3 regions of the Pseudocitrobacter sp. CD920760 genome follow, and region 3 is predicted to be linked to each of the others. Evidence: predicted binding sites of a transcription regulator. Region 3 holds the regulator's gene; each other region holds the start of a gene.
What was found. The regulator ArgR, encoded in region 3, controls arginine synthesis, uptake and breakdown. The targets are predictions, from matches to a motif close to ANTGAATAAAAATACANT.

Region 1: argC (N-acetyl-gamma-glutamyl-phosphate reductase) is a predicted target of ArgR. The motif match lies at 2,932-2,949, and genes of this name have one in related genera.
Region 2: argA (amino-acid N-acetyltransferase) is a predicted target of ArgR. The motif match lies at 2,535-2,552, and genes of this name have one in related genera.

Annotation. Positions count from the first base shown of each region.
Region 1 covers NZ_CM173490.1:92,210-97,673, reverse strand. Annotated here, with positions in the region: gene argH (argininosuccinate lyase) at 1-922, opposite strand, end outside; gene argB (acetylglutamate kinase) at 1,025-1,798, opposite strand; gene argC (N-acetyl-gamma-glutamyl-phosphate reductase) at 1,811-2,815, opposite strand; gene argE (acetylornithine deacetylase) at 2,997-4,148, shown strand; gene ppc (phosphoenolpyruvate carboxylase) at 4,450-5,464, shown strand, end outside.
Region 2 covers NZ_CM173490.1:4,213,117-4,218,580, forward strand. Annotated here, with positions in the region: gene AC1MKH_RS19735 (IS110 family transposase) at 1-195, opposite strand, end outside; gene amiC (N-acetylmuramoyl-L-alanine amidase AmiC) at 1,109-2,356, opposite strand; gene argA (amino-acid N-acetyltransferase) at 2,587-3,918, shown strand; gene recD (exodeoxyribonuclease V subunit alpha) at 4,009-5,464, opposite strand, start outside.
Region 3 covers NZ_CM173490.1:4,669,627-4,675,090, forward strand. Annotated here, with positions in the region: gene degQ (serine endoprotease DegQ) at 1-54, shown strand, start outside; gene degS (outer membrane-stress sensor serine endopeptidase DegS) at 142-1,206, shown strand; gene mdh (malate dehydrogenase) at 1,253-2,191, opposite strand; gene argR (transcriptional regulator ArgR) at 2,649-3,119, shown strand; gene yhcN (peroxide/acid stress response protein YhcN) at 3,495-3,758, shown strand; gene yhcN (peroxide/acid stress response protein YhcN) at 3,866-4,129, shown strand; gene AC1MKH_RS21960 (barstar family protein) at 4,182-4,457, opposite strand; gene aaeB (p-hydroxybenzoic acid efflux pump subunit AaeB) at 4,575-5,464, opposite strand, start outside.

The sequences.
Region 1 (5,464 bases), 680 kb from region 3:
TCATCATGCCGGTCAGCGCGCCCTGCACGCGGCCACATTTACCGCGAATCAGCTCCAGCGCATCCGGGTTTTTCTTCTGCGGCATCAGGGAAGAACCTGAGGTCACGCGGTCAGACAGTTCGACGAAATTCGCTTCCCCGGAGTTAAAGAAGATCAAATCTTCAGCAAAGCGCGACAAGTGCACCATGCCGATAGAGGCATTGGACAGCAGTTCCAGCACGTGGTCGCGGTCAGAAACGCTGTCCAGGCTGTTGCGGGTCGCAGAGGCAAAACCCAGCCAGCCAGCCAGTTGTTCACGGTCAATTTCGTATGCCGTACCGGCCAGCGCACCGCTACCCAGCGGGCTAACGTCGAGGCGTTTTACCGCATCCTGCAGGCGGCTTTCATCACGCGCCAGCATCTCAACATAGGCCAGACACCAGTGAGCAAAAGTCACCGGCTGCGCACGTTGCAGGTGGGTGTAACCCGGCATTACTGCATCCTGATTCTGCTGCGCGGTTTCCACCAGCGCGCTCTGCAACTGACGGTTAGCCGACAGCAGTTCCGCGACGGTATCTTTGCACCACAGTTTCAGGTCAGTCGCCACCTGGTCGTTACGGCTGCGCCCGGTATGCAGTTTTTTGCCCAACTGGCCGACTTTATCGATAAGCTTGCCTTCCACCCAGCTATGAATGTCTTCGGCATCGCTTTGCAGAATTTGCTGCGGGTTTGCACGAACCTCTTCCAGCAGCACGTTCAGCGCCTCTTCCAGCTGCAATTGCTCTTCAGCCGTCAGCACACCGACCGTGACCAACGCTTTAGACCAGGCAACAGAGCCAGTAATATCCTGTTCCGCCAGGCGATAGTCGAAGCGCAAAGAGTCGTTGAACTGTTTGAACCGTTGATCCGCTGCCTGAGTAAAACGCCCGCCCCAAAGTGCCATAAATCTGTTCCTTATTTTGAATTTCAATGCCGGATAGCGCTTCGCTTATCGGGCCAACCATGTAGGCCCGATAAGGCGTAGCCGCCATCGGGCAAAAGAGTGTTACGCCAGAATCCGCGTGCCAATCGGCGTGCCATTAAACAGCGCCGGGAGTTGCTCCGCATGACGCCATGATGCGATATCCACCGGGCGACCCAGCGTGCGAGCGGCATCCAGCGCCGCATTCACTTTCACAATCATGCCATCGGTAATAATGCCCTGCTCGATCAGTTGCTCTGCTTTTTCCGCCGTCATCTCTGCGATACGCTGGCCTTTCCCGTCGAGAATGCCGCTCACATCAGAAAGCAGAATAAGATCCGCGCCCAGCGTCGCCGCCAGCGCCGTCGCCGCCTGATCCGCATTGACGTTCATCAGTTCGCCTTCGGCCGTCACGCCAATTGAACTGACAACCGGCAGGAAGCCGCCGTCCAGCAGCAGGTTAATGAGTTTTGGCGAACCCGGCATCGCCAGGCCGACATGGCCCAGTTCTTCATCGAGTTTCGTCACCTTGACGCTATCGCCGTCGCCCAGGAACAGGCCAACAGAGGCGATATCATGTTTCTTCGCCCACGCCAGCAGCGTTTTGTTGGCCGTACCCGCCAGTGCGCCGGTGATAATGTCAATCTGATCGGCAGGCGTCACGCGCAGGCCGTTCTTCTTTTTCACCGGCAGATTGAGCTGTTTCATCAGTTCATCCACCACGCAGCCGCCGCCGTGCACAATCACTAACGGGCGCTGATGTGACTCACGATAATTCACCAGTGCGGTAAACAGACGCTCCAGCGCCTCTTCGCTATCCAGCAACACGCCGCCTAATTTGATAATTAATGGATTCATCGTCATCACACCTTAAAGAAGAGACTGCGTCTCGGCGAAACCGAAACGGATATTGGCGCACTGGATGGCTTGCGCCGCGGCGCCTTTTAACAGGTTATCTTCCGCGGCCACCACAATCAGGTGCTGGTCCTGCACGGCAAAACCGATATCGCAGAACGGTAAACCGACCACGTTTTTCAGCGCCGGAACGCCTTTGTCATAGAGACGCACCAGCGGTTTGTGGGCATATGCCTGCTGGAAGGTCGCCGCCACCTGGTCTGCATTCACGCCCGGTTTCAGGCGGCAGGTGATGGTTTCGAGGATGCCACGTTTAAAGTTACCCAGGTGCGGGGTAAAAATCACCTGCGCCCCCAGGTGGGTTGAAATTTCCGGGTGATGGCGATGGTTAAAAACGCCATACGGTTGCAGGCTCACTTCGCAGAAGCTGTTAGAGAGCGCCGCTTTACGCCCGGCGCCGCTCACGCCACTGGTGGCGTCGATCACCGGCCACTGGGTGAGATCCAGCAGATCGGCATCAATCAGCGGTTTAAGCGAGAGCTGTGCCGCCGTCGGGTAGCAACCCGGCACGGCGATCAGGTTGGTCTCTTTCAGCGCGTCGCCGCACCACTCGGCGAGGCCATACACCGCCTGCTCAAGTAATTCAGGATGCTGATGGGTGAAGCCGTAATATTTTTCGTAGAAAGGCGCGTTGTTCACGCGAAACGCCCCGGAGAGGTCAAACACCACGCAACCGGCGGCCAGAAACTGCGGGGCCAGATCGTGGCTGACTTCGTGCGCGGTGGCGAGGAAAACCACATCCACACCGGCGCTGAATTCACTGATATCCGACATCGGCTGCAACGGCAAATCCACAATGCCCTTCAGCTGCGGATGCAGGTCAGAGATTAACTTTCCTGCATCATTGCTTTGCGCTGAGACCGTCAAAGCGGTTATGTTCATATGCGGATGGCGATTTACATAGGTCACAAGCTCTGCGCCAGCATAGCCACTGGCACCTACAATCAGCGTATTCAACATCGGGGCGGTTCACCTTCTTACGTCATATGCCTGGGAAGAATGCTTATCTTCCTCACCCTGTTGAGCGTCTTTTGCCTTTTACCCTACGGTTTAAGGGTTTTCTTACGCTCAACGATATTGTATTTTTATTCACAAATACTGCATGAATATTGATACTATCACGACCTGAGGTGTGTCAACAATGAAAAACAATTTACCGCCATTTATCGAGATTTACCGTGCATTGATCGCCACACCTTCCATCAGCGCGACCGAAGAAGCGCTTGATCAAAGTAATGCGTCTTTAATCACTCTGCTGGGCGATTGGTTTGCCTCGTTAGGCTTTAACGTCGAAATCCAGCCGGTTCCCGGCACGCGCAATAAATTCAATATGCTGGCCAGCACCGGAAACGGCGCAGGCGGCCTGTTGCTTGCCGGTCACACCGATACCGTACCGTTTGACGATGGCCGCTGGACGCGCGATCCCTTCACCCTGACCGAGCATGAAAACAAGCTCTACGGTCTGGGCACCGCCGACATGAAAGGCTTCTTCGCCTTTATTCTCGATGCCCTGCGCGATGTGGACGTGACAACGCTGAAAAAGCCGCTCTATATTCTGGCGACCGCCGATGAAGAGACCAGCATGGCAGGCGCGCGCTACTTTGCCGAAACCACCGCCCTGCGTCCGGACTGCGCCATCATCGGTGAGCCAACGTCATTGCAGCCTGTACGTGCGCACAAAGGCCATATCTCCAGCGCCATTCGCGTGATGGGGCAATCGGGCCACTCCAGCGACCCGGCGCGCGGCGTCAACGCGATTGAAATTATGCACGACGCGATTGGCCGCGTGATGCAGTTGCGTGACTCACTGAAAGAGCGCTATCACTACGAGGCGTTTACCGTGCCTTACCCAACCCTCAACCTCGGCGCCATTCACGGTGGCGATGCGTCAAACCGCATCTGTGCCTGCTGCGAACTGCATATGGATATTCGCCCGCTGCCGGGTATGACGCTGAACGATCTCAACGGGTTGCTGGATGAAGCACTGGAACCGGTAAGCGCCCAGTGGCCTGGCCGGTTGACTGTCTCCGAACTGCACCCGCCGATCCCGGGCTACGAATGCCCGCCGGACCACCAGTTGGTTCAGGTGGTGGAAAAACTGCTCGGTGCACAAACCGAAGTCGTGAACTACTGTACCGAAGCGCCGTTTATCCAGACCCTGTGCCCAACGCTGGTACTCGGACCGGGCTCTATCAACCAGGCCCACCAACCGGATGAATATCTGGAAACGCGGTTTATCAAGCCGACGCGTGAATTGATTACCCAGGTTGTGCATCACTTCTGCTGGCATTGATATGCCCCCCTCACCCTAACCCTCTCCCTCAAGGGAGAGGGGACCCGATTTTCTCCCTCTCCCTGTGGGAGAGGGCCGGGGTGAGGGCATCCGCGCGCACATTTCCATAAGCATTACTTATCTGACACGATGCGAATTAAATTTCGTAAATTGCCGCTATTTACTCGATTGCTGAAGCGATTTCGCAGCAATTGACGTGGGGGTTTTTACGTGGCTTTATAAAGGAGGTTGCTTATCCTGGCTTTGCGTTCCGAAGCCTGGGGTATAACAAAATAAAATGAGATGGGGTGTCTGGGTTAACATGAACGAACAATATTCCGCGTTGCGTAGTAATGTCAGTATGCTCGGTAAAGTGCTAGGCGATACCATCAAGGATGCGCTTGGTGAGAACATTCTTGACCGTGTAGAAACTATCCGTAAGTTGTCGAAATCCTCCCGCGCTGGCAATGAAGCCAACCGTCAGGAACTGCTGACAACGCTGCAAAACCTCTCCAATGATGAACTGCTGCCAGTGGCGCGTGCCTTCAGCCAGTTTCTGAACCTGGCGAATACCGCCGAGCAGTATCACAGCATCTCGCCAAAAGGCGAAGGCGCGAGCAACCCGGAAGTGATTGCACGTACGCTGCGTAAACTCAAAGACCAACCCAATCTCACCGAAGCCACCATTAAAAAAGCCGTCGAATCACTGTCGCTGGAGCTGGTCCTGACCGCGCACCCGACCGAAATCACGCGCCGCACGCTTATCCATAAAATGGGCGAAATCAACGGCTGCCTGAAGCAGCTGGATAACAAAGATATCGCCGATTATGAACGTCACCAGCTGATGCGCCGCCTGCGCCAGCTGATTGCTCAGTCGTGGCATACGGACGAAATTCGTAAGCACCGCCCAAGCCCGGTGGATGAAGCCAAATGGGGCTTCGCCGTGGTGGAAAACAGCCTGTGGGAAGGCGTGCCAAATTATCTCCGCGAGCTTAACGAACAGCTTGAAGAGAACCTGAACTACCGCCTGCCGGTCGATTTCGTCCCCGTTCGCTTTACTTCCTGGATGGGCGGCGACCGTGACGGCAACCCGAACGTCACCGCCGAAATCACGCGTCACGTCCTGCTGCTGAGCCGCTGGAAAGCGACCGATCTGTTCCTGAAAGATATTCAGCTGCTGATCTCCGAACTGTCGATGGTCGAGTGCACCGACGAGCTGCGTGCCCTGGTGGGCGAAGAAGGTTCGCAGGAGCCGTACCGCTATCTGCTGAAAAACATTCGCAGCCAGTTAATGGCGACCCAGTCCTGGCTGGAAGCACGCCTGAAAGGCCAGCGTC
Region 2 (5,464 bases), 460 kb from region 3:
GTAGATACCCGTCGCTTCCAGCACGACCGTCACACTTTCCGGAACGCATTTTTGTGCGCTCAGCCAGTCGATAACTTTGCTGGAGACGTCGGGTTCATTGGTCAGAACTTTGTGTTTTTTTTTGCCGCCGGGACCGGCAGTAAGCAGACAAACATCGATTTTATTTTTACTGACATCAATACCGAGAGTACACATCGAGAATCTCCTTTCACCTGAGCCAACACGTCATTCCAGCCTTGTACATACGAAGTCAGAGCTTCTGGTTACCGTTCGGATTTTGAGTGACGTGAAAGGTGAAACGGGAGGCTTAAGCTACGTCGGAAGATCCGTGTCTTCAGGCCGGATACAAGCTTCTCCCGTTTCATGTAGCTGACAGCTAATCAGCTACCAGTTCAAGATACAAGGCCGGATAAGGCGTTTACGCCGCATCCGGCATGAACAAAGCGCACTTTGTCAGCAAGCCTCGTCACTTTAGGTGATTAGTTGTTGAAAATAACACCCGCACAAATTATAGAATATTCATGAAATTTATTAATACACATATTATTATTTATGCCGCTTACGTGTTAATCCCATGAAACTCTTTGATTTTATTTTACTTTAACCATAAGATATAATCAGACCGTTTGGTATATACGAGGTCTGAAATGCGTGTATTAACTTTAATTTTCAAAGTAATAATGACTTATTTGCTATGTAGCTCAATATCTTTATTCATGTTATGGGTTAATGGCAAACTTTTTAACCTTCCTTATATAATATGGAGAGCATATGAGTATTTGAATACTCACTATGGGTTGTATAATGATATGGAACAATATGACTCTATTCCTATCGTTAGAGATTTCTTAATTATCTGGATGTTGTTTTTCCCAACAATAATGACCGCTGCTATATTTGTTTTCAAAAAAAAACATAGAGATAAGTAAATTTATATGTATCAACCTGATTCTTAACGATTTTGGTTCCTTCTATCATACATACCGAACTAAAATAAACCCGCTAATCTAATCATAGTAACTGAGCAGAATATCCTACCCCAAAACTAAGATTCCTCATCGGAAATTAGCCAGCTAATTTTCGATAAAGAACCTTAATCGATTATCTATTATCGCCTTGCAAGCGTCGCGCCATCGGCAAAATAGGCTTTTATCCCCGCCAGGATAGACTCGGCGACTTCCTGCTGGAAGGTTGCCGTCTTGAGCTTACGCTCCTCTTCGACGTTACTGATAAACGCTGTTTCGACGAGGATAGACGGAATATCCGGCGCTTTCAGTACCGCAAAGCCCGCCTGCTCAACCTGATTCTTATGCAGCTTATTCACCTTACCCATGTGTTTAAGCACCGCTTTGCCGAATTTCAGGCTATCGGCGATGGTCAGCGACTGCACCATATCAAACATGGTGTGGTCGACGTAGCGATCGCCGCTTTTACTCACCCCACCGATTAAGTCGGCGGCGTTCTGGGTTTGTGCGAGGAATTTCGCGGCGGTACTGGTTGCGCCTTTGGTTGAGAGCGCAAAAACCGATGACCCGCTCGGCTGACGGCTGGTGAAAGCATCGGCGTGAATAGAGACAAACAGATCTGCGCGCTGCTTCTGGGCTTTCGCCACGCGCACCTTCAGCGGAATAAAGATATCTTCATTTCGCGTCATGTAGACCTTCATGTTGCCTTCTTTCTCGATAAGCGACCGCAGGCGTCGGGCAATTTGCAGCACCACATCTTTTTCACGCGTTTTATATTTACCCACCGCGCCGGAGTCTTCCCCACCGTGCCCCGGATCGAGCATGATAACGATAGGACGATCGCGCCCGGCCTTACCAGGCTGCGGCCCACTCTGCGCAGGCGGCACCTGTTTATCGAGATCGCCACGGTTGTAATCTTCCAGCAACGCCAGCAGCGGATCCTGAACATCCTGCGCATTCGCCGGGTACAGGTCCATGACCAGACGCTCTTTAAACCCGGCAACCGGCGCCAGCGCAAACAGCTGCGGCGTGACGTTCTGCTTGAGTTCGAACACCATCCGCACGGTTTGCGGATCAAACTGCCCGACGCGCGCGGATTTAATAAAGGGATCGTCAGCGCGGATTTGCGCCGTCATGCCTTTCAACACCGAGTTCAGGTTCACGCCCTCGAGGTCGACAACCAGGCGTTCCGGATTGCTCAGCGCAAACTGTCGGTATTTCAGCTCCCGATTTGACTCAACCGTCACACGCGTATAGCTGGACGCAGGCCAGACGCGCACGGCCACCACCTGGCTTGTGGCAGCCATACCTACCTGACTGACGCTTAATAACCACATGGCGCCCGCCCCTTTTAACAAGCGGCGGCGGCTAAATGACTGACTTCCCGACATGCTTCTCCCGAGCCAATAATGCTTACTTTGGTATTACGCATAATAAGTTTGACCAAAAACTTTAACCAAAGGCGCATAAACTGTCATCTATAAAAGGGTAAACATTCTTTTGCTAAGCCCTTTTTCAGAATTCATTTTACCCTTTCGCGGAAAATTCGCGCTTGCACTCACGGCCAAAACAGAATAAAAATACACTTATTGCGAATAAAAATGCACTGAGAGGTCATGCCGTGGTGAAGGAACGTAAAACCGAACTGGTCGAAGGGTTTCGTCATTCAGTTCCCTATATCAATGCCCATCGGGGAAAAACGTTTGTCATCATGCTGGGCGGAGAAGCCATCGAACATGACAATTTCTCCAGTATTGTCAATGACATTGGTCTGCTGCACAGTCTGGGGATTCGCCTGGTGCTGGTCTATGGCGCGCGCCCGCAAATCGATGCCAATCTTGAAGCGCATCATCATGAGCCGCTCTACCACAAGCAAATTCGCGTGACCGATGCGAAAAGCCTGGAACTGGTTAAACAGGCAGCCGGGTTGCTACAGCTCGATATCACCGCGCGTTTATCCATGAGCCTCAACAATACGCCGTTGCAGGGTGCACATATCAACGTGGTCAGCGGTAACTTCATCATTGCCCAGCCGCTGGGCGTCGATGATGGCGTCGATTACTGTCACAGCGGGCGCATTCGTCGTATCGATGAAGAAGCGATTCATCGTCAGCTCGACAGCGGCGCAATCGTCCTGATGGGGCCGGTCGCCGTTTCCGTCACCGGCGAAAGCTTCAACCTGACCTCTGAAGAGATTGCCACGCAGCTGGCTATCAAACTGAAAGCAGAAAAGATGATCGGCTTCTGCTCTTCTCAGGGGGTTTTTGACCGTGAGGGTAACATCGTGCCAGAGCTGTTCCCCAACGAAGCACAGGCCCGCGTTGAGGAGCTTGAGCAGGAAGGCGATTACTTATCTGGCACCGTGCGTTTTCTGCGCGGTGCGGTCAAAGCATGCCGCAGCGGCGTGCGCCGCAGCCACTTAATCAGCTATCAGGAAGATGGCGCGCTGTTGCAGGAGCTTTTCTCCCGCGACGGTATCGGGACCCAGATTGTGATGGAAAGCGCCGAGCAGATCCGCCGCGCCACCATCAACGATATTGGCGGCATCCTCGATCTCATCCATCCGCTGGAACAGCAGGGTATCCTGGTGCGCCGCTCCCGCGAACAGCTGGAGATGGAGATCGACAAATTCACCATTATTCAGCGCGATAACACCACCATCGCCTGTGCCGCGCTCTATCCGTTCCCGGAAGAGAAAATCGGTGAGATGGCCTGCGTGGCGGTGCATCCGGATTATCAAAGTTCATCACGCGGGGAAGTGCTGTTGCAGCGTATCTCTACGCAGGCAAAGCAGATGGGGCTGAGCAAGCTGTTTGTGCTGACCACCCGCAGCATTCACTGGTTCCAGGAACGTGGGTTCCAGCCGGTGGATGTTGAGCTGCTGCCGGAGAGCAAAAAGCAGATGTATAACTACCAGCGACGCTCAAAAGTACTGATGGCGGATTTGGGGTGACGTTTTACGCCGGATGGGGCAAACGCTTATCCGGCCTACAAGACTTCACGATGTAGGTCGGATAAGCGTTAGCGCCATCCGACAACCCCATTAATTCTCGGCGAAAATCGCCGCCAGCCCGCTGCGTCGCTCGGTTCTGGCGACAATCGCCTGCCCTAACAACGCCGTATCGGCGTACATCGACAAGCGTGATTTCGCACGCGTAATCGCCGTATACACCAGTTCCCGCGTCACAACCGGCACGGGCTGCGTCGGCAAAACCAGCGCGGCATGGTCAAATTCAGAGCCCTGCGATTTATGCACCGTCATCGCCCAGGCCGTATCGTGCTCGGGCAAACGACTCGGCTGCACCGATTTAATGGTTCCGTCCGGCATCGGGAACCAGACGCGTAACCCCTGTCCGCGATCGAGCGCCACGCCAATGTCACCGTTAAACAGCCCCAGCGCACTGTCGTTTCGGGCGATCATCACCGGACGCCCTTCATACCAGCGAGAATGCCGCTGCGGCGCAATCATGCGATGGCGCACCAGCGAGAGTTCGAGCTGCTGATTCAACCCACTGACGCCCCACGGCCCTTCGCGTAGGGCGCACAGGAGCTGATACTCACCAAAAGCCTCTAAAATTTCAGCCGGGTCGGCCTGCTGGCGCAGGCATTGCAGATAGCGCCCATAGCCCGCGCGCGCATCGTCGAGCATCGTTTCATACTCGTCGCTGGTACGCAGGGATTTCAGTTCAATATCCGCGAAGCCTCGCGCAAAGACGTCACGCACGCCAGCACGATCGCCCTGATTCACCGCGCGCGCCAGTTGCCCAATTCCGGAATCACTGCCGAAGCGGTAGCTGGTACGCAGCAGGCAAAGGCTGTCACGCAATGCGCCAGCCGCCTCTCCTTCCCCTTCCGGCACCGTCGTGCCTGTCAGGCGGCTCAGTTGAAGAGCGCGCTCCGACGTATAGCCGCTATTAACCCACGCACAGATATCGCCCAGCACCGCGCCGGCTTCCACCGAGGCCAGTTGGTCGCGGTCGCCAAGGAAAATCACCCTCCCGTGACGCGGCAGCGCGTCAATCAAGCGCGCCATCATCGGCAGGTCAATCATTGACGCTTCATCCACCACCAGCACATCCAGATGCAGCGGGTTTCCCGCGTGATAACGCATGCGCTGGCTGCCAGGCTGCGCGCCTAACAGACGATGCAGCGTACTGGCATCGGTTGGCAGCATCGCTTTCTGACTTTCGCTCAGCAGCAATTTGCGCAGCGCAGCGCCCAGCGATTCAGTAAGTCGCGCCGCGGCTTTCCCGGTCGGCGCGGCCAGGCGAATACGGCATTTATTCTCGCCCGCAATGCGCACCAGCGCCGCCAGCAGTTTTGCTACGGTGGTGGTTTTCCCGGTGCCAGGCCCACCTGAGATCACCGAAATACGTCGGGTGAGCGCGACGGCGGCAGCGACTTTTTGCCAGTCGATGGTGTCGGAGGGCGGGAAAAGATCGGCGAGCGTCTCGGCAATCAGCGATTCATCAATAGGCTCTGCAAGCTGCGCATCGCGG
Region 3 (5,464 bases):
ATTGCCCTGAACGTGATGCGCGGTGAAGAGAGCATTTATCTATTACTGCGTTAACCGTCTTACGCTGGACATCGCGCAGCGTGTGATGTCCAGCGAAGTCGTGGTATGCTGCGAACGTTTATTCATCAACGATACCTGATCATGCTTGCAAAGCTTTTACGTTCTGTCGCAATTGGTTTTATTGTCGGTGGCATTTTGCTGGCCGCGATGCCCTCTTTACGCAAGTGGACAACCGCGACCACCACGCTCACCAGCTCGGATGAATCCCCCGCCAGCTATAACCAGGCTGTGCGTCGTGCCGCGCCAGCGGTCGTCAACGTCTATAACCGTGGTCTTAACAGCACCGGACAGAATCAACTGGAGATCCGCACGCTCGGCTCCGGGGTGATCATGGACGAACGCGGGTATATCGTGACCAACAAGCATGTCATTAACGATGCCGATCAAATCATCGTCGCGTTGCAGGATGGCCGCGTATTTGAAGCGCTGCTGGTCGGCTCCGATACGCTTACCGACCTCGCAGTGCTGAAAATTAACGCCACCGGCGGCCTGCCGGTCATCCCCATCAACCCGAAGCGCGTGCCGCACATTGGCGATGTGGTGTTAGCGATTGGTAACCCTTACAACCTGGGGCAGACCATTACGCAGGGCATCATCAGCGCCACCGGGCGTATCGGCCTGAACCCGACCGGGCGACAGAACTTCCTGCAAACAGATGCCTCCATCAACCACGGCAACTCTGGCGGCGCACTGATTAACTCGCTGGGCGAGCTGATGGGTATCAACACCCTCTCCTTCGATAAGAGTAACGATGGCGAAACGCCGGAAGGCTTAAGCTTCGCCATCCCGTTCCAGCTGGCAACTAAGATCATGGATAAGCTGATCCGCGATGGTCGGGTGATCCGTGGTTACATCGGGATCGGCGGGCGCGAGATCGCCCCACTGCACGCGCAGGGCGGCGGCATGGATCAGATCCAGGGGATCGTGGTTAACGAAGTCACCGCCGGTGGCCCGGCCGCGCAGGCAGGCATTCAGGTCAATGACGTTATCACATCGGTGAACGGTAAACCGGCGCTCTCCGCGCTGGAAACCATGGACCAGGTAGCCGAGATTCGTCCGGGGTCGGACATCCCGGTTGAAGTCATGCGCGACGATAAGAAACTAACGCTGAAGGTGACGATTCAGGAGTATCCGGCGTCAAACTAGCGGACACAAAAAAGGGCCTCGCGGCCCTTTTTTTTCATGCTTTACATCACTTATTCACAAACTCTTCGCCGAGCGTAATATCTTTTCTCAGCGTATCCAGCATACCTTCCAGCGCCTGTTGTTCAAACGCGCTCAGCTTGCCGATAGACTGACGCTCTTCCACACCGTTTTTGCCCAGCAGCAGCGGCTGAGAGAAGAAACGCGCGTACTGACCGTCGCCTTCAACATAGGCGCATTCAACGATGCCTTTCTCGCCCTGCAGGGCGCGAACCAAAGAAAGACCTAAACGCGCAGCCGCCTGCCCCATCGACAGGGTTGCAGAGCCGCCACCGGCTTTGGCTTCGACCACTTCCGTACCTGCATTCTGGATACGTTTGGTGAGATCGGCCACTTCCTGATCGCTAAAGGAAACGCCAGGGATCTGCGACAACAGCGGCAGAATGGTCACGCCAGAGTGGCCGCCAATAACCGGCACTTCCACTTCTGTCGCTTTTTTACCTTTCAGCTCCGCCACAAATGTATTTGAGCGGATGATATCCAGCGTCGTGACGCCGAACAGTTTGTTCTTATCGTAAGCGCCCGCTTTTTTCAGCACTTCTGCCGCGATGGCAACGGTGGTGTTGACCGGGTTAGTAATAATGCCAATACAGGCTTTTGGGGCGGTTTTCGCCACCTGCTGCACCAGGTTCTTCACGATCCCGGCATTGACGTTAAACAGATCGGAGCGATCCATACCCGGTTTGCGCGCGACGCCCGCGGAGATCAGCACCACATCCGCACCTTCCAGCGCCGGAGAAGCATCTTCACCTGAGAAGCCTGTGATCTTCACATCGGTCGGGATATGACTGAGATCGACCGCCACGCCTGGCGTAACAGGGGCGATATCATAGAGAGTGAGTTCTGAGCCTGAAGGTAGTTGGGTCTTAAGTAGTAGGGCAAGCGCCTGACCGATACCGCCGGCGGCACCAAGGACTGCAACTTTCATCCGAAACTCCTTATTATGGTTAATGTCATTCAGGGTGACCTGTCATGTACCGCGAAACCGACGCAGGGCACTGCCTGTTATACTCCGTTGCGGCGACCTTAATTCACGGTGTAAATAATTACAATCTAATTACTTACAGAATGAGGGGTATTTAGCAGCCTTGCTACAAAATTGCTCACTCGTTTACCGGGAAAGGCCTTTTTCACGTAACCAAATCCACATCAACTATCACTTAAACTATAACCAGTGATCTGGTTAAAACAACATCATTTTCATAACATTTAATTTACTTTTAACCTTATTTGCAGGCCGTGATATAGGCATGTTTATTAATAGTAAATTTTGCTAAGATCCGCCCCTTCTCGCGATTATTATCCGCCTTTTCTGCAGATTATTTGCATAAAAATGCATTTATATGCATAATCATGTTAATTTCATCACCATATACGGGTGACTTATGCGAAGTTCGACCAAACAAGAAGAATTAGTGAAAGCGTTCAAAGCGCTATTAAAGGAAGAAAAGTTTAGCTCTCAGGGAGAGATCGTCCAGGCGCTGCAGGAGGAAGGGTTCGAGAATATTAATCAATCCAAAGTCTCCCGCATGCTGACCAAGTTTGGCGCGGTTCGTACCCGCAATGCCAAGATGGAGATGGTCTACTGCCTTCCGGCTGAACTTGGCGTACCGACGACCTCCAGCCCGCTGAAAAATCTGGTGCTGGATATCGACTACAACGATGCGGTTGTGGTTATCCACACAAGCCCTGGCGCCGCGCAGCTGATTGCCCGCCTGCTCGACTCGCTGGGTAAAGCGGAAGGTATCCTCGGCAGCATCGCCGGCGACGACACCATCTTTACCACTCCTGCCCGTGGCTTTACGGTGAAAGATCTCTACGAGGCCATTCTGGTTCTGTTCGAGCAAGAGCTGTAATCCTCCATCCTCTGGTCATCGGCCAGAGGATAATTCCTTTTTACCGCTTCGTTTCCCCGACGTTCCTCCGCCCCCCATTTTGCATTAAGTGCTAAAAACGGATTAAACACATAGTTTCAGTGAATACCTCCGCGCGAAATCGCACGAAAAATCAAATTCATGCATCCATATGATTTTCTTAGAATTCACTTCACGAAATAGCACTAATACACCATTTTTTATTTCATTTGGTCATAAAAAATAGATTCTTTAAAACAGATTTATGAGTGAAACCATTAGTCTGGTATTAATTTTAGATGTGATTAGTGTATACTTAATTTCGTGATGAGGGTCACAAAACAAAGGCCCTCCAAATAATTCGACGAGGTGTAGATCATGAAAATCAAAACAACTGTTGCGGCTCTGAGCATCCTTTCCGTTATCTCTTTTGGCGCTTTCGCCGCTGACTCTATTAACAGCGATCAAGCGCAAAATCGCCAGGCTATCGGCACCGTTTCCGTAGGTGCAGTCGGTTCTTCTCCGATGGATATGCATGAGATGCTGAACAAGAAAGCGGAAGAACAGGGTGCTTCTTCTTACCGCATCATCGAAGCGCGTACCGGTGACCACTGGCACGCAACGGCTGAACTGTACAAATAAGTTTGGCTTATAGAGTAGGTAAGATTCAGGTAAAAAAATTTTCTACAGCGGTCCAGGAAGCCATGTTTTCTCCTCTCACCGCTGTCGCACATGGTGGAGTAAAAATTATGAAAAACGCAATGATCATCGCTTCTTTGGGTCTGGCTTCTGTTCTCTCTTTTGGTGCCAGCGCCGCTGAGCAAATTAGTGCAGAACAAGCACAGAGCCTGCAATCTATGGGCACCGTTTCCGTATCCCAGGTCGGGAGTTCACCGATGGATATGAATAGCGCATTATCAGCAAAAGCAGCAAAAGAAGGCGCAAGCGGCTACCGCATTATTGAAGCGCGTACCGGTAATACCTGGCACGCGACCGCAGAATTGTACAAATAAACCCTCGTCGTCTTGTCCGACGACTTGCCCCCGCCATTACGCGGGGGCTTTTTTATGTCCGCGAAAGGTTAAAGCGCAGCATCCCTTCCAGCTCTTCCTCTGCTTCATCAAATAACAGTATCAGCGCACCGTAACGCCGCTTCTGCTTCTCATCCAGATGCAGGAACTCTATCTCCAGCGGCAGCGGAAGCTGGCTGCCGGTCACCACATCCCACAATGAATCGAGATCGTGAACCAGACCACTCTTGAGTGCGAAGAGGCGCGTGAACTCGCGGTAAAAATCACCCTGGTTTTCTATTTCATCAAAATCAAAAGAATAGACTTCCATCACTCGCCCTCAATTTTCCCGCCGCTGTCATCCGCCTCTAAGTATAGCGATAAAAAAACCGACGCTGAGGGCGTCGGCTTTGACAGGAGGATAAATGTGAGTGGCCCTGGGTGATTGCTAGCTGTTCGTTAGTGCGCTCTGATACTTATGCAGCATCGCCACCAGCCGACCAACCGGTTCGGTAACCTGCGGCGAGGCGTCCCAGATACGTAATTTTTCCTGATAGATATCTAACTCTTCCAATAGACGCAGGAAGTAGCGACGACGTTTATCATCGTTGCCCGCGGAGATCACGCTGTCCGCCGTGCGTCTGAGCTGGCGGTGAAACTCAGAGAGATCCTGATTCACCGGCACTGGCGCATCGCGCAGACGCTGGTGTGCAATAATCAGCGACAGGGCCAGACGGAATTTAGCGATATCGTCAGGGAATTTATTCAGCAACAGGAAAAGTTGCTGATAGAGCGCCGGTAGATGGTTCTCTTTACGTCGCGCGGAGTTGGTGGTCATCGCCGAAACTGCGGCTGACACAAACTGGTTCAGCAGTACGCGGCCCGTCCGCTCACGCGAGTTATCGCGAATCAGCATGATAACCATCAGCGCCAGGAAGCAGCCCACCAGCTGGCCCAACGCGCTATCGAGAAACTGGCTAAATTCAAACTTCATCGGGTTATCGAGCACGATAATGTTGATGGTACTCGCCAGCGCGCCCAGCGATCCCAGCCGCCGTTTCTGCACCTCGATACCAATAAAGAATGCCAGCACCGCAAGGCTGATGCAGAGTAACAGCATGCTTTGCTGGGTAGAAGGAATGATAACCAGGAAGAAAAGCGTTCCCAGCGGCAGCGCCAGCAGCGTGCCGTAAAGGAAGTCGACGGCGACCATTCGAGGGTTTGGCAAACGCATAGCCAGCGAGGTGACCACCGCAATCATCACCATCGCCCCACTGCCGGATGTCCAGCCGGTCCACAGCCAGAAGAGCGTGCCCAGCACGCAGGACACCGTCGTAC